DNA from 3 places in the Trichococcus sp. TS_SC_9 genome. Region 3 is predicted to be linked to each of the others. Evidence: riboswitches for the same ligand, from Rfam matches in the RefSeq annotation. Region 3 holds a riboswitch; each other region holds the start of a gene.
What was found. Region 3 has a riboswitch for S-adenosylmethionine ahead of metK (methionine adenosyltransferase). Riboswitches for the same ligand answer to the same signal wherever they lie in the genome.
Positions count from the first base shown of each region.

Region 1 (5,406 bases), 350 kb from region 3:
CGGTTACGGTATCATGCAACAGGTGGAAGAGCGGACGAAGGGCAGGGTCGCTCTGGGAGCAGGTACGCTTTATGGCGCACTGAACACGCTTTTGGAGAAAAAATGGATCATGCTACATAGTCAGGATGATCAGTCCCGCAAAAAGAAGGAATATCTGATCACGACACTCGGAAAAGAAGTTCTAAATGAGGAAATCGCCAGACTGGGCGAACTTCTCAAAAACGGCAGAAAGGCGATGGAAAATGATGAAAAAATTTAGGCTCTACTACGATAAAGACAAGGAAGAAACATTCCTGAATGACATGTCCGCAAAAGGCTACGCCATGAAACGTTTTTTCTTGGGATTGTATACTTTTGAAAAATGCCAGCTGGGGGAATATACCTATCGTGTCGATCTCATCAGCGATAAGACGGTCGAACAACGCAATGAACTGTATGATCTGATACGTGACTCCGGTGGGGAACTCGTGCAGACGTGGGGCATCTGGGCAATCTTCCGGAAGAAAGGTAGCTTTGAACTCTACACCGATCCGGAAAGCCAGATCAAACAATTCAGACGCATCCGGACGATATTTGTACGCGTGGCCATTGTAGAATTCCTGCTTTCCATCCCGCAGTGGTACAATGCAATCCAAACAAAGGAGCCGATGCTCCTATTGATGTCTATGCTTTTGACATTGATTGCCTTTGTTTTCCTGAAGCAAGCCAGGACATGCACAAAGAAAATAACCGAACTGGAAAAATAGAGTTAATCAATAGTTATTTTCGCTATAAAAGTAATGTCACTGCTTATCCTGAAAATAAGGTTGCTTACAATTTTAGTCTTATGCTATGATGGCGTAGTGAATTCATTAGATTTTAATTAAATTAAAATGATGAAACATGTCATTATTTATTTTGGAGGTAACTTATGGATAAAGCATTAATTTTTATGGCGATGGCTGGCTACATGTCGATCATCATAGGTATCGGTTTTTATTACTACAAGCGATCAAACGAAAGCTCCGATAATTTCTTCTTGGGCGGACGCAGTCTGGGTCCTTGGGTTGCTGCAATCAGTGCGGGCGCCTCGGACATGAGCGGTTGGCTCCTGATGGGCCTTCCCGGCGTGGCTTATTGGTCAGGGCTGTCGGACGCATTCTGGACAGCGATCGGCTTGGCATTGGGGACATCTTTGAACTGGATCATCGTCTCGAAGCGGTTGCGTCATTATTCTGAATCCGCGGAAGCAATCACGTTGCCGGAATTCTTCAGCAATCGATTCCATGAGGATAAGCGCGTCATTTTGACAGTATCTTCCACGTTCATCTTCGTTTTCTTTTCCGTCTATGCAGCCAGCTGTTTTGTGACGGTAGGGAAACTCTTCGCAACTTTGTTCGAAGTGCCTTACATCCCGGTGATGATCGCCGGAGCGGTGTTCGTCGTGTTCTACACGTTCATCGGCGGATTTTTGGCTGAGAGTGTTTCCGACTTTATGCAGGGCATCATCATGATTGCGGCGTTGGCTGTTGTTTTGGTCGGAGGTGTCGTGCATGCCGGTGGTCCCGGAGCGGTCATCGATAACCTGAAAGGCATCCCAGGATTTTTGGATTTCTTCGGAATCGCAACACCGACATTGGTTGATGGTGTGCAACAAGCTGATGGCGCGATGGCTGCCTTTGGACCTGCAGGCAAATACGGACTGATCACAATTGCGTCCAGCATGGCTTGGGGCCTTGGATACTTCGGTATGCCGCAAGTGCTGTTGCGCTTTATGGCGATCCGTTCGGCTGATGATATCAAGCAATCACGCCGGATCGGGATTATTTGGGCGACTCTTTCATTGGGCGCTGCCGTCCTGATCGGTCTGATCGGACGTTCGATGTTCCCGATGGCGTTGACGACTGCTTCCACTTCAGAAACGATCTTCATCGAGATGGCGACGTTATTGTTCCCGCCTCTTTTGGCCGGAATCGTCATGTCAGGTATTTTGGCGGCGACGATCAGTTCCGCGGATTCGTATCTGCTGATTGCCGCAAGTGCTTTCTCGAAAAACATCTACAAAGGTGTTTTGCGCAAGGATGCCTCCGATCAGCAAATCATGGCAATGACGCGGATGATTTTGATTGTTTTGGCGATCCTAGGAATCATCATCGCTTTGGATGAGAACTCCGTCATCTTCACGATCGTATCCTTCGCCTGGGCGGGCTTCGGTGCGACATTCGGACCGTTGATGCTGTTCTCCTTATTCTGGAAAAAAACCACGCGTCAAGGTGCCATTGCTGGCATGTTGACAGGCGGAATCGCTGTTTTCATCTGGAAACTTTTGATCAAACCGATCGGCGGCGTGTTCGGCATCTACGAACTGTTGCCGGCATTCATCCTTTCTTGTGTGGCGATAGTGATGTTCTCCTTGATTGGGGAAAAACCATCCGCTGCGATGGAAGAGGAATTCGAAATGGTGAAAAGCCAGTCGAAAGCTTAAAAATAGTGCGCATAAAAAACACAATCCTTTATCATGGGTTGTGTTTTTTTATGGCGTAGTGCGGGGTGTGCAAGTAAGATTTGATATCAAGACCTGCATCTCCGGTGAGGATCTTCTGACCTGAGCAGGGAAAGATGAAAGGCGAATACAACTTTTTCGGAATACGAGGGCGTTCACTGTGATTCATGAATGTTGCGGAACAACTGTTTAAGAATCGTTCGGAAAAATCATTTGAAAAAAAATATAGTTTTCTATCCAAAATCATTGACATATGCAGCATATTTGTATAGAATTTAGCTTGCATAAATTGAATATCTCTTATTAATAGCCGTTGAGACGAGGGGTCGAAGATACGGTGGCAAACCAATCAATCTAATTTTTTTCAGTACAGATTGATATTGGGTGCCCAACCTGAGCGTAGGATTATCCAAGTCCTATGAGCAATAAGAGGAAAAGCAGCTGATAGATATCGAAGCTTTCCTTTGGTTGGAGAGCTTTTTTTATGCCCATTTTTTATATCAAAGGGGGAAATCTATTTGGCTGAAAAGGTTTTATTCAATTCAGACACTTATTTGGATGGTCATTCTGACAAAATTACTTACCAAATTTCTAACGTTAAAGCAAAAAATATTACACATATCAAAATGCCGCTTTTCGAAGCGCTTGTTAAATATGCGAAACAGGACGTTACGCCTTTCGATGTCCCTGGACATAAAATGGGTGCGCAGATGACACCATTTAAAATGGCAGTCGGTGATATGACGATGCAGATGGATGTCAACTCCATGAAAGAATTGGACTTGTTGAGCCATCCGCAATCCGTCATAAAAGAAGCACAGGAATTGGCTGCAAAAGCATACAATGCCGATCAGGCCTTTTTCTTGGTGAACGGTACGACTGTAGGAATTCAAGCGATGATCATGAGCGTTGTGGGACCGAACGATACAATTTTGGTTCCCCGCAACTGCCATAAATCAGTGATGAACGGGTTGATCCTGAGCGGCGCAAAGCCAATCTTCATCCAGCCCGAAATGGATTTGGCCTTCGGAATTTCTCACGGAATCTCCGTGGAACGCATCATCCAAGGATTGGATGAAAATCCTAAAGCGAAAGCTCTTTTGGTCACTTATCCGACTTATTTCGGATCTTTGAACGATTTGGAAACAATCTGTGATATCGCGCATGAACGCGGTGTTGTGGTCATTGTTGACAGTGCGCACGGAGCGCATTTGCCGTTCATGCCCGGAAAAATGAAGGATCCGATGAAAGCTGGAGCCGATGCGGTGACTTATTCTATGCATAAAACCGGCGGATCCTTGACGCAAAGTTCCTTGATGGTGATGCAAGGGGATCGCATTTCTGCTACAAAATTACAAAAAGTGCTGAACATGCTGCAATCGACCAGCGCGAATTACTTGTTGATGAGCTCTATCGATGCTGCACGCAGCGAATTGGCGATGTACGGCAAAGACCGCTACAAAAAACTGCGCCCGATCGTCAGCGAAGCGATTGAAGCAATCGAAGCATTCGGCGACTATGAAGTTTTGAAATCCGACTACATCAAAGATAAATTCTACCAGACTTATGACTGGACTAAATTAGTGATCCGAGTCAATGATATCGGCCTGACCGGCTTCGAAGTCTACACGATCATGAAGGAAGAATATGGCATCCAATTGGAGCTGGCTGAAGGCTATGTCGTGATGGCAGTTATCAGCACAGCCGACACACGCGAAACAATCGGGAGACTGGTTGATGCCTTGATGGATGTACGCAGACGCTACAAAAAAGCAAGCCAACATTTCGATGCGCACGTGATGACTTGCAGCATCAACAAATTGGCCTGCAGCCCGCGCGACGCGTTCTATGCCGATAATGAAGTGGTCAGCATCGACGACGCAATCGGACGCATCAGTGCCGATTCAATCATGATCTATCCACCAGGAATTCCGTTGATCATCCCTGGTGAAGTGATTTCTGAGGCAGTCGTTCAGCATTACCACTACTACAATGAAACATTAGGCAATGTCTTGACTGAGGAAAAAATGCCTCATCAGATCAAAGTTCTGAAAGATTAAGCAATCGAAACAACAATCAAATAGCATACAGTTGGAGGACGGCAGAAAGTGAAAAATAACATGAACATCCAGACCTTTATCGGCTGCGAATCTTCATTTGAAGAAGCATCTACCGTATTATTCGGGATTCCATTCGACGGAACAACCAGTTTCAGGCCAGGCACGCGCTTTGCGATGCAAGCGATCCGCCAAGATTCATTCGGCTTGGAAAGTTATTCCCCTTATTTGGATCGTGATCTTGAAGAAGAGGCCATCCATGATGGCGGAGATCTGGATCTGCCTTTTGGCAACACAGAGCGTGTATTGAGCGATATCTCAACCTATACAAAAGAAGTACTGGACAGCGGCAAGAAATTTCTGATGGTCGGCGGCGAGCATCTCGTTAGCTTGCCTACTATCGAAGCTGCCTATGAGAAATACCCAAATCTGCATGTCATCCATATCGATGCCCACACAGATCTGCGTGAAGACTATATGGGAGAACCGCTGTCGCATGCCTCGGTCATCCGCCGCTGCTTCGACTTTTTGGGAGACGGCCGCATTTTCCAATTCGGTATCCGTTCCGGTTTGAAGGAAGAATTCGAATGGGCGAAAGAGCATACTTATATGGAAAAATTCACCATCGAAACGCTGCCGCAGATTGTACAGCAATTGAAGGATGTTCCCGTTTATGTGACGATTGATCTGGACGTTTTGGACCCAGGAACTTTCCCGGGAACCGGCACACCTGAGCCAGGCGGCATCACCTACAAAGAATTGTTGGCGGGTATCGCTGTGCTGCAGGAATTGAATCAGATCGTTGCAGCCGACGTCGTTGAGCTTTCTCCGCAATACGATCCGTCGGGCGCTTCGACTGCTATGGCC
Region 1 covers NZ_CM149591.1:1,889,105-1,894,510, forward strand. The annotation lists gene AC0J5I_RS09160 (PadR family transcriptional regulator) at 1-259, shown strand, start outside; gene AC0J5I_RS09165 (DUF2812 domain-containing protein) at 243-746, shown strand; gene AC0J5I_RS09170 (sodium/proline symporter) at 911-2,464, shown strand; SAM riboswitch class I at 2,780-2,914, shown strand; gene AC0J5I_RS09175 (aminotransferase class I/II-fold pyridoxal phosphate-dependent enzyme) at 3,001-4,542, shown strand; gene speB (agmatinase) at 4,591-5,406, shown strand, end outside.
Region 1: linked by a shared signal. The riboswitch ahead of AC0J5I_RS09175 (aminotransferase class I/II-fold pyridoxal phosphate-dependent enzyme) and the one ahead of metK (methionine adenosyltransferase) in region 3 are both predicted to bind S-adenosylmethionine.

Region 2 (5,406 bases), 900 kb from region 3:
TCTGTCGAGCGTAAACTGGCTGACGGTCAAGGAAATGGTTTTTACGTGGGTGTTGACATTTCCAGGCTGCGGCCTTGTCGGTTATTTGATGGCAAAGCTGTTCATTCGGATATTCTAGGGGGCGCCGATTATGTTCAAAAAGAAGACGGAAAAGTTGGATTATTTCGATGAATTCATCAAGCTTGCCGAATGGGGTGTCCAATCGGCGAAGTTCTTGAAGCAGGTGTTGGCGGAGTATCCGGTCGCTGATCTCAGCCAAAAATTAGATGAGATGCATGAGATCGAACACAATGCCGATCTGGAGAAATACAAGCTGATGCGCTATATGTACAATGATCTGTTGCCGCCTTTCGATCGGCAGGATGTGATTGCACTGGTCACCAGTCTGGACCATGCCATCGACATGATTGAGGATGTCATGATCCACATGGAGATCTATCAACCGCAACACATTACCCCGGAAATCAACCAATTCCTGAATCTGGTGGAAAAATCAGCCGAGGAATTGCATACAGCGGTGCGGCTTTTGAAAACCTATAAGAAATCGCAAAAAGAGATCCACACAGTCATCGATCGGATCAATGCCTGTGAGAAGGAAGGCGATCTGCTTTACATCCAAACGATGCGTGATCTCTATCGGAGCGACGTGGACGCTGTCAGCATCGTCATCCTGAGCAAAATCTATAAATCGCTGGAGGATTGCTGTGACGCCTTCAAGGACGTGACCAAATTCGTGGAAGAGATCGCATTGAAATATGCGTAGGCTGGGAGCTGTAAAACAAAAAATCCCCACAAGTCAGAAAAATTCTGACTTGTGGGGATTTTTTTGGCAATAATAAGTTGTTCAAAACTGTCCATCAACTAAGATTCGTTGCCGGATGAACGAAACCATTTAGTATAGGCTAGAGTCAGTTATTCAGCGAGACAACTAAGATTTTCATCTCTGTCTCTGGCATGCATGCTTACGCCGTTCATCTGATGATCGTTTTCTGTGTGATGACGAAGATGAGTGGCATGGCTACGTACATACTGACCGTGATTTTCATATGTCACTGTATCCATCATCGCTGCTTCTACGGGAGTTGCGACAGCGAAGGTGGTCAATGCTGTAAAAGAAATCAGGCCAATCATCAAATATTTTTTCTTCATGGGTAAGTTCGTCCTTCCTATGTATAAACTGGCTATGTTTTACGAGATTGTTTCCGTATTGTTGATCGGACAAAAGAAATGATCAGCAACGCGGGATCGCTTGATCCTTCTTTAGTATACTAAGGAAGTGTGTAGAACAGATGTAGATGAGGAAAACAAATAAATGAATTGGCGATTAGTTGAATTTTGCGCAACGGTATGAAATAATATATACGAAAACTAAATAACTTCTTTATCACGAGAGATCGAGGGACTGGCCCGATGACATCTCAGCAACCGACCAACGCATGAACGCGGCAGCACGGTGCTAAATCCTGCAGAGCAATCTGAGAGATAAAGAAGAGTAAAGCGACATTCCCGACTCTTCTTGTTATAAGAAGGGTTTTTTGTTTTCAAAAAAAACAATCTGGAGGGAAAGACGATGACAATGACAAAAGAACAATTCGAACGCTACGAAAGAAGCTGCGAAAGAATGGAAGCGGCAGGCGGCCCGAAAAGTCAAAGCGAAGCCATGCTGCATCATCAGTACAAACAGCAAAAGGCTGCCGTTGCAGAAGCGCTTGAGATGGGTAAGGAGAACTATCAAACAGAACTGCTGGCCAAAGTAGCGGAAGTGCATCGGCTTGAGGGAGAAATCGCCAAGTTGCAGCAACGCCTTTATCTGGAGCGGGCGCAAGTGGATAAGAGGATGGAACTGGTGGCCCAGTTTTAAAGAAGCAATAGGAGGAGAATGGACATGGAACTGAAGATGAAGCGCATCTACGAATACCCGGCAGAAGCGGACGGCGTTCGGATTCTGGTCGACCGGTTGTGGCCGCGGGGCGTCAAGAAGGAGGCCGCACAACTGGATGCGTGGTTGAAGGACATCGCGCCTTCGCCGGATCTGCGCAAATGGTTTGATCACGATCCTGATAAATTCGCCGCCTTCAAAGAAAGATATGAAGAGGAACTGTTGACGAACCCGAAGACCTCGGTTGCAGTGGCGGAGACCCTGAAACATTTGGAAGCGAGCGACGTCACATTAGTTTATGCCGCGCGGGATCCGGAAATCAATCATGTCGTCGTGCTACGGGATTTTTTGGAGAAGCAGCGGAAATAGGCGCTTGTTTGTATTTAGGGAAGTGGAGGCACTATCGCAGCCGGATATCAAAAAAGACGCCCTTAAATGGGCGTCTTTTCATTTCTATGATTATTTTTGTTGCAAGACCACGCGGTAATAATCATCGTCACCTTTGAAAATCAATTTGATTTGCAGTTCCTTTTCGGAAAGTTCCGGATCAACAAAAGTATGGGGATAAAAATGGGAAATTGATCCGCACAAGGCAGCAATCTTCCAGATGATTGCCTAATGCGCTCGCGAAGTAGTTCGAGCTTACAATCGGTTATCGCTTGACTTAACCTTAACTTCAAGGTGTATGCTTTTTCTACAAGAGCGAGAACGCCGCTTTTGAATACAGAAGTATAATGGAGGAAAAATAGATGGTACTAGCGAGAGCAAGAGCGGTCGACGGTCCGGACGAACCGTTCCGATTTGCTGAAATAAAGAGACGAGAATTGGATGAACAAGACGTTCTGATCGAAATCAAATTTGCGGGTATCTGCCATTCGGATATCCATACAGCCCATGGCGAATGGGGACATGTGCACTATCCGCTCGTGCCTGGGCATGAAATTGCGGGATTGGTCACAGCGGTCGGATCTGGTGTGACGAAGCATCAAATCGGGGATCGCGTCGGTGTCGGCTGCATGGTCGATTCCTGCAGAGAATGCGAAAATTGTTTGCGCGGCGAGGAGCAGTACTGCCTCAAAGGCAATGTCCCGACCTACGCAGGAGTCGATAAATACGGCGAACCGACACAGGGCGGCTACTCGACGCATATCGTCGTGACTGAAGATTTCGTTGTGCGGATTCCGGACAATATTGGACTAGATGCCGCAGCACCGCTGTTGTGTGCCGGCATCACCACCTACTCGCCATTGAACCGCTGGCAGGCCGGCCCCGGCAAGAAAGTCGCTGTGATCGGACTGGGCGGATTGGGGCACATGGGCGTCAAAATCGCGCATGCGATGGGGGCCGAAGTGACTGTCCTGTCGCAAACGCTGAGCAAAAAAGAAGACGGCCTGAAGTTCGGGGCGCAGCATTATTACGCAACCAAGGATCCAGAGACATTCAAGGAATTGGCCGGCACTTTTGACCTGATCATCAATACGGTGAGCGCCGTTATCAACCTGGATGCTTACCTGGGCTTGTTGAAGCTCGATGGCACGCTGGTGAACGTCGGGGCTCCCGGAGAACCGCTGTCATTGAATGTGATGTCCTTGATCGGTCACCGCCGTTCCTTCGCCGGTTCCATGATCGGTGGCATCCGCGAAACGCAGGAAATGCTGGATTTCTGTGCCGAACACGGCATCGTTCCGAATATCGAAGTCATTTCCGCTGAGCAGATTGATGAGGCTTATGAACGCGTACTGGCTTCTGATGTCAGATACCGTTTCGTAATCGACACCAGCACAATCTGAGAATTATCAATTTAATAAACAGATAAGCTACCCCGGGCGATATTTTGTTTCGGGGGCTTTTTTTGTTGCGTAACCGGAACCGCTCCGTTCAAAGATTTGTCGGAAAATGATTGTTGTGCAGAACGGACATGTGGCGGATAATGGAAGAAAGGACTGTCGTTCCGGCAGAAACCTGCACAAGCTAGGGCAGGAAGACGAGATGCAGACGGATTTGGAACAGGAAAAACAATAAGGATAAGGGAGCAATCAAAATGAATGAAGCGACCAAAAAGCAATTATTCAGCAAGTTAGCCGAGAAGCAAGGGCGCATGATCGAAATTTATCGCTACTTGCATGCCCATCCGGAATTGTCTTTCCAGGAGGAAAACACGGCCGATTATATCGAAGCCTTCTATGCAGGAAAAGAGTGCGACATCCGCACCCATGTCGGCGGACTGGGAATCGTCGTGTCCATCGACAGCGGCAAACCGGGAAAAACAGTCGCCATCCGAGCGGACTTCGATGCGTTGCCGATCCAAGAGGAAACAGGCTTGCCGTATGCCTCAAAAACACCGGGCGTCATGCACGCCTGCGGACATGACGCGCATACAGCTTACATGCTGATCCTTGCCGAAACATTAATAGAAATGAAGGAACAACTCGAAGGAAAGATAGTTGTGCTGCATCAGCCCGCCGAGGAAGTTCCGCCGGGCGGAGCGATCGGCATGATCAAGGACGGCGCTTTGGAAGGCGTCGACACGGTATTCGGCATCCATGTGATGTCGCAGATGGACAGTGGAAAAGTGTTCTACCGTGAAGGCAACGTTCAGACCGGCCGCGCCAATTTCCGCGTGAAGATCCAAGGCGTCGGAGGGCACGGGTCATCGCCGCATAATGCCAACGATGCCATCGTGGCGGCCAGCTATTTTGTTGTGGCTGTGCAATCCATCGTCAGCCGCCGTTTGAATCCATTCGATGTCGGATCGATCACGATCGGCAGTTTTGACGGCAAAGGCTCGTTCAACGTCATCAAAGATTCGGTCGTTCTGGAGGGCGATGTGCGCTCGATGTCCGAAGTGACACGCACGCTGATCGAAAAGGAAATCCGCGCGAAGCTGGACGGCATCTCAGCCATGTTCGATGTGACCTATGAACTGGACTACGAAAACGACTATCCGGTGCTGTACAATGATCCGGAAATGACGTCATTCGCAGCTGAAGCTCTGCAGGCTACAAAATTGCCTGGAGTAGAGGCCGTGGAACGCTGCGAGGCGCAGCCGCCTTCAGAAGATTTCGCTTATTATGCGAAGGAACGTCCGAGCGTCTTCCTCTATGTAGGGGCGGCTCCGGAAGAGGGCGAGGCTTATCCGCATCATCATCCGAAATTCCGGATCAAAGAGGACAGCATGCTGATTGCGGCCGAAACGATGGGGACAGTGGTGATTGAGTATCTGAAAGGGAACAGTGAGGAATAGAGGGCGTTACGGAATAGGTTTGTGCAAACTGACCAAAAAATAGTATGAAAAGAATGCAAAGATTATGGCGATTTTGCATTCTTTTGCGTTATACTCTTTTCGAAACGCAATCTTTCAGAAAACTATCATCAGGGGGGAACAATACAGTGGAATTTATTTCAATTGTGGAAATTATCGGCACGATTGCCTTTGCGATGTCAGGGGCCTTGACTGCAATCGAGAAGGATCTTGATTATTACGGCATCGGGATATTTGCGATCACGACTTCGGTGGGCGGAGGGAT
Region 2 covers NZ_CM149591.1:1,342,843-1,348,248, forward strand. The annotation lists gene AC0J5I_RS06555 (inorganic phosphate transporter) at 1-118, shown strand, start outside; gene AC0J5I_RS06560 (DUF47 domain-containing protein) at 131-763, shown strand; gene AC0J5I_RS06565 (hypothetical protein) at 913-1,149, opposite strand; SAM riboswitch class I at 1,379-1,489, shown strand; gene AC0J5I_RS06570 (hypothetical protein) at 1,571-1,861, shown strand; gene AC0J5I_RS06575 (DUF488 domain-containing protein) at 1,886-2,248, shown strand; gene AC0J5I_RS06580 (NAD(P)-dependent alcohol dehydrogenase) at 2,629-3,669, shown strand; gene AC0J5I_RS06585 (hypothetical protein) at 3,776-3,901, shown strand; gene AC0J5I_RS06590 (amidohydrolase) at 3,921-5,123, shown strand; gene AC0J5I_RS06595 (trimeric intracellular cation channel family protein) at 5,270-5,406, shown strand, end outside.
Region 2: linked by a shared signal. The riboswitch ahead of AC0J5I_RS06570 (hypothetical protein) and the one ahead of metK (methionine adenosyltransferase) in region 3 are both predicted to bind S-adenosylmethionine.

Region 3 (5,406 bases):
AGCAGAATGTCGGCGGTTCGATCCCGTCAACCTCCATTCATGAGTTATTAGCTCAGTTGGTAGAGCATCTGACTTTTAATCAGAGGGTCGCAGGTTCGAGCCCTGCATAACTCATTTGCGGGTGTGGCGGAATTGGCAGACGCACTAGATTTAGGATCTAGCGCCGCAAGGCGTGGGGGTTCAAGTCCCTCCACCCGCATAATTTAATACGCCGGCTTAGCTCAGTTGGTAGAGCATCTGATTTGTAATCAGAGGGTCGAGGGTTCGAATCCTTTAGCCGGCACCATTCGCGGAAGTAGTTCAGTGGTAGAACATCACCTTGCCAAGGTGGGGGTCGCGGGTTCGAACCCCGTCTTCCGCTTTCATAAGGACTATGCCAGACCTTATGATTGCAACAAAAAGTAACATGCCGGGGTGGCGGAACTGGCAGACGCACAGGACTTAAAATCCTGCGGTGAGTGATCACCGTATCGGTTCGATTCCGATTCTCGGCATTTAGGCACCCATAGCTCAATTGGATAGAGTACTTGACTACGAATCAAGCGGTTACAGGTTCGACTCCTGTTGGGTGCATTAATAGAATACAACGGGAAGTAGCTCAGCTTGGTAGAGCACTTGGTTTGGGACCAAGGGGTCGCAGGTTCGAATCCTGTCTTCCCGATCACTGAAATTATGGGGCCTTAGCTCAGCTGGGAGAGCGCCTGCCTTGCACGCAGGAGGTCAGCGGTTCGATCCCGCTAGGCTCCATTTTTTTTTTGGCGGTGTAGCTCAGATGGCTAGAGCATCCGGTTCATACCCGGAAGGTCATGGGTTCGACCCCCTTCGCCGCTATTATACCTTGCTTCGGACCTTTAGCTCAGTTGGTTAGAGCAGACGGCTCATAACCGTCCGGTCGCAGGTTCGAGTCCTGCAAGGTCCATGAAAAAATTATCAGCTTATGGAGGATTACCCAAGTCCGGCTGAAGGGAACGGTCTTGAAAACCGTCAGGCGTGTAAAAGCGCGCAAGGGTTCGAATCCCTTATCCTCCTTTAGTGGCCTCAGGCCATTGTATTATTATCGCGGGGTGGAGCAGTTGGCAGCTCGCCGGGCTCATAACCCGGAGGTCACAGGTTCAAGTCCTGTCCCCGCAATTGTTTTCTTTTTTTAACGCATGGTTCCGTGGTGTAGGGGTCAACATGCCTGCCTGTCACGCAGGAGATCGCGGGTTCAAATCCCGTCGGAGCCGCCATGCGGGTGTAGTTTAGTGGTAAAACCCCAGCCTTCCAAGCTGATGTCGGGAGTTCGATTCTCCTCACCCGCTTTTTTAAAGAAGGGCCTATAGCTCAGCTGGTTAGAGCGCACGCCTGATAAGCGTGAGGTCGATGGTTCGAGTCCATTTAGGCCCATTGATAAAGCAACAATATTAACAGAAATTTCTTGTTATGGGGAAGTACTCAAGTGGCTGAAGAGGCGCCCCTGCTAAGGGTGTAGGTCGTTAACGCGGCGCGAGGGTTCAAATCCCTCCTTCTCCGTAGCTTTATCGCAAAGAATAAAAGATTGGTCCGTTGGTCAAGCGGTTAAGACACCGCCCTTTCACGGCGGTAACACGGGTTCGATTCCCGTACGGATCATTGTCATGACCTTTAGGTCATAATAAAATTATCGCGGGGTGGAGCAGTTGGCAGCTCGCCGGGCTCATAACCCGGAGGTCACAGGTTCAAGTCCTGTCCCCGCAATTGATTCTTATTTCAGTTGAATGAAGGATCTACTATCGCGAATCCGATTCGCGTCATGCGCTTTTGAAGGGCCTATAGCTCAGCTGGTTAGAGCGCACGCCTGATAAGCGTGAGGTCGATGGTTCGAGTCCATTTAGGCCCATTTGTACTATCTTTATGGTCCGTTGGTCAAGCGGTTAAGACACCGCCCTTTCACGGCGGTAACACGGGTTCGATTCCCGTACGGATCATCATTGCAAAGCACTCTTTTGAGTGCTTTTTTCTTACACGTAAACAGGCAGCTACACCCGTCAATTCGACTGGTGCAGCTGCCTGTTTCTGTTAGACCAAGAATAGTATGGAATAACCCAGCGTGAAAAGAAAACTGTAGTTGGACAGATAATGTTCAATTCTGAGGGCGGCTTGAAATCTTTTTTTGAATAAAGGAAAGACCAGTAGTGTGGACAATCCGAATAAGCTGATGGCCCATAGCGAGCTGCTGAGATTAAATATTTGAAAGATTGCTGTGGCATAGGCTAGCATGAAGGAAGTCATTTTCAGAAATTTTGAGTGCTTCAGAAGCAGTTGTTGATAATAAGTCATTGGGCGATCGCTGCCTGTGGTATTTTTGATTTGAATCTGTATCAAACAAAAGATATGGAACAGGATCAACGGAAGCAATTCGTATTGCAGCTGAAGTGGGATAAAGTTTGCTTGCGAAAAAAAGGATACAGATGAGAGAATCAATATTTTAAAGAACGGTCTCAGCAGTATCTCGTAAAAAGTGTTTGTCATACTGTACGGATAAAATTGTAAGATCGAGTAAACAAAATACAGCAAAAGAAGGGCAGCCAGGAACACATTCGATAAAGAGAAAATGATGGTCAAAGATCCGATCGAAAGGATCACGAAAAACAGTATCATTCTATAGGGAGGTTTGGTGCCGGCTTGTTCACTCTTTGAAAGGAGCCGTTCGAGGGCATGGGTTAACATCAGAAATAGATAAAGCATGAAAAGCAGCAGATAGTTGGGTCCGTTGAATGTCATTCCTCTCCATGCTCCGAAAAGAAGCAGCGTCAAAGGGGCTGTCAGCATCGCCAAAAAGGTGTGGTTCATCAGGTGCATGAATTGTCTCTTGATTGTATGCATAATCTCTTCCTTCTTCATTAATGGGTACAGTTAGTGTATCATCTCATACATATTGCGCAAATTCATCATAGGTTAACGTCATTGTGATGTCAAGCTACTTAAGAGTCATAAGCGCCCAAAAAAGTTTCGCTGCGTATTTTTGCGCGCACGATCCATGGCAGAAAAATGAAATTCTCTTATTTTTTGTTGCTTTTTTGATGATGATAGCGTATATTAGGTATGTTGCTTTTCAGAGGCTAATTGCAATATCCCGATAGGATTCACAATATGTGAAGACGCCTTGTAACCAAAAAATGGGGGAATGAAAAATGGTAGAAAAAAGATTATTTACTTCAGAGTCAGTAACGGAAGGTCATCCGGATAAAATCGCTGATCAGATCAGCGATGCAATTTTGGATACACTGTTGGCTGCTGATCCATATGCGCGTGTTGCTTGCGAAACGATTGTCACAACAGGATTGGTAGTTGTCTTTGGTGAAATCACGACAAGCGCATACGTAAACATCCAACAGATTGTCCGCGATACTGTAACTGAAATTGGTTATACACGTGGTAAATTTGGTTTTGATGCGGATAATTTGGCTGTAATGGTATCTTTGGACGAACAATCCGACGATATCGCAATCGGCGTCAACGAATCATTGGAACGCAGAGAGCTAGTGACTACGGATTACAATGAAATCGGGGCAGGAGACCAAGGTTTAATGTTCGGTTTTGCGATCAACGAAACGGAAGAATTGATGCCTTTACCTATCTCGCTTAGTCATAAGCTAGCGAAACGTCTATCTGAAGTCCGCAAAGACGGTACTTTGGAATACTTAAGACCGGACGGGAAAACGCAAGTTACCGTGGAATACGATGAGAACGGCAAACCGAAACGTGTGGATACAATCGTTTTGAGCACGCAACATGATGAAAATGTCACGTTGGAACAATTGAAAAAAGATATTTTGGAGCATGTCATCCATGCGGTCATCGATGATTCATTATTGGATGCTGACACTAAATACTTCATCAATCCTACAGGACGCTTCGTTATCGGCGGACCTAAAGGTGATTCCGGTTTGACTGGAAGAAAAATCATTGTTGATACTTACGGTGGGTATGCGCGTCATGGTGGCGGAGCTTTCTCAGGTAAGGATGCTACAAAAGTTGACCGTTCCGCAAGTTATGCGGCCCGTTACATCGCTAAGAACATTGTTGCGGCTGGGTTAGCTACAAAATGCGAAATCCAATTGGCATATGCGATCGGCGTTGCTGAACCCGTATCGATTGCGATCGACACGTTCGGTACAAGCGAATATCCAGAAGCTACTTTGATTGAAGCTGTACGCAAAAACTTCAATTTGACACCAGCGGGTATCATCCAAATGTTGGATCTGCGTCGTCCAATCTTCAAAAAGACAGCAGCGTACGGGCATTTCGGCCGTGCCGATGCTGACTTCACTTGGGAGAAGACGGACAAAACTGAAGCTTTGCTTTCATATGTCCAAGCTGGCAAATAATAATAAGCACAAAAAACTGCAACTCGTTTGCAGTTTTTTTGTGCTTATTTCTATTTCATATACGGCGTTTTCTTTTTCTCGATGGCAATCAAAATCGGGGGCTCATTGATCTGATTGATGAAGCCGTAGTACAGGACCTTGAATGATGCTTGATTCAAACCGCTGATGTAATGGAGCAGAGCCTTTTTCTCCTCCATGCCGCCCGGATGCCCACTGTATACGACCAAAAGGATGTAGCTGCCGATCCGCAGCCTAGGCAGCAAAGCGCTGACCGCCGTGATGGTCGTATCCTTTCGGGTGATGACAGTTTTGTCGGCTCCATGCAGGTAGCCCAAGTTGAAGATGGCACCGCCGACATCAGCATGATCGTCCAAAACATCCGCGAGTGTTTCGTGTCCTTGGTGAAGCAGGGTGACCTGATCTATCAAGCCAGCCAACAATAGCTTTTGTTTCGTGTTTTCGATGGCTTGTTCCTGGATGTCAAAACCGATCACTTTTCCTGCCGCTCCGACCAACGTAGCCAAGAGGACCGTGTCACTACCGTTTCCGACAGTGGCATCGATGACGAGATCTCCCTTACTGACTGTTTCTTTAAGTAGTTTATGACTGAAGTCCACTGCGGACAACAACATGTTCCTCACCCTTATTCCTGATATTGTAGATTCCTTGATAGGTATTGCGACGTTCCAGTTCATGGTCGATTGCGTTCAGCACTTCCCACTTTTTGAGGCTCCACATCGGACCGACAAGGGTGTCTCGCGGTGCGTCACCTGTGATGCGGTGGATGACGATTTCTTGCGGAATGACTTCCAGTTGATTGCATACGAGTTCAACATATTCGTCTTTCTCCAATAACCTTAGCCTGCCTTGATGATAATCCCGAAGCATTTTGGTATTTTTCATCAAATGAAGCAAATGAATCTTGATGCCTTGGATATCCGAATCCAGCATGACACGGTTGACGCTTTCCATCATCATATCATGGGTTTCTCCAGGAAGCCCATTGATGAGATGGGTGCATACTGGGATATTATGCGCACGAAGTTCTTCGACTGCT
Region 3 covers NZ_CM149591.1:2,242,261-2,247,666, forward strand. The annotation lists tRNA gene AC0J5I_RS10725 (tRNA-Val) at 1-36, shown strand, start outside; tRNA gene AC0J5I_RS10730 (tRNA-Lys) at 42-114, shown strand; tRNA gene AC0J5I_RS10735 (tRNA-Leu) at 118-199, shown strand; tRNA gene AC0J5I_RS10740 (tRNA-Thr) at 211-286, shown strand; tRNA gene AC0J5I_RS10745 (tRNA-Gly) at 290-361, shown strand; tRNA gene AC0J5I_RS10750 (tRNA-Leu) at 409-494, shown strand; tRNA gene AC0J5I_RS10755 (tRNA-Arg) at 500-573, shown strand; tRNA gene AC0J5I_RS10760 (tRNA-Pro) at 588-661, shown strand; tRNA gene AC0J5I_RS10765 (tRNA-Ala) at 675-747, shown strand; tRNA gene AC0J5I_RS10770 (tRNA-Met) at 758-831, shown strand; tRNA gene AC0J5I_RS10775 (tRNA-Ile) at 846-919, shown strand; tRNA gene AC0J5I_RS10780 (tRNA-Ser) at 940-1,029, shown strand; tRNA gene AC0J5I_RS10785 (tRNA-Met) at 1,059-1,131, shown strand; tRNA gene AC0J5I_RS10790 (tRNA-Asp) at 1,154-1,229, shown strand; tRNA gene AC0J5I_RS10795 (tRNA-Gly) at 1,231-1,301, shown strand; tRNA gene AC0J5I_RS10800 (tRNA-Ile) at 1,313-1,386, shown strand; tRNA gene AC0J5I_RS10805 (tRNA-Ser) at 1,425-1,512, shown strand; tRNA gene AC0J5I_RS10810 (tRNA-Glu) at 1,540-1,611, shown strand; tRNA gene AC0J5I_RS10815 (tRNA-Met) at 1,644-1,716, shown strand; tRNA gene AC0J5I_RS10820 (tRNA-Ile) at 1,785-1,858, shown strand; tRNA gene AC0J5I_RS10825 (tRNA-Glu) at 1,875-1,946, shown strand; gene AC0J5I_RS10830 (hypothetical protein) at 2,038-2,844, opposite strand; SMK box riboswitch at 3,080-3,155, shown strand; gene metK (methionine adenosyltransferase) at 3,153-4,349, shown strand; gene mnmM (tRNA 5-(aminomethyl)-2-thiouridylate-methyltransferase MnmM) at 4,400-4,981, opposite strand; gene mnmL (tRNA modification radical SAM protein MnmL/YtqA) at 4,950-5,406, opposite strand, start outside.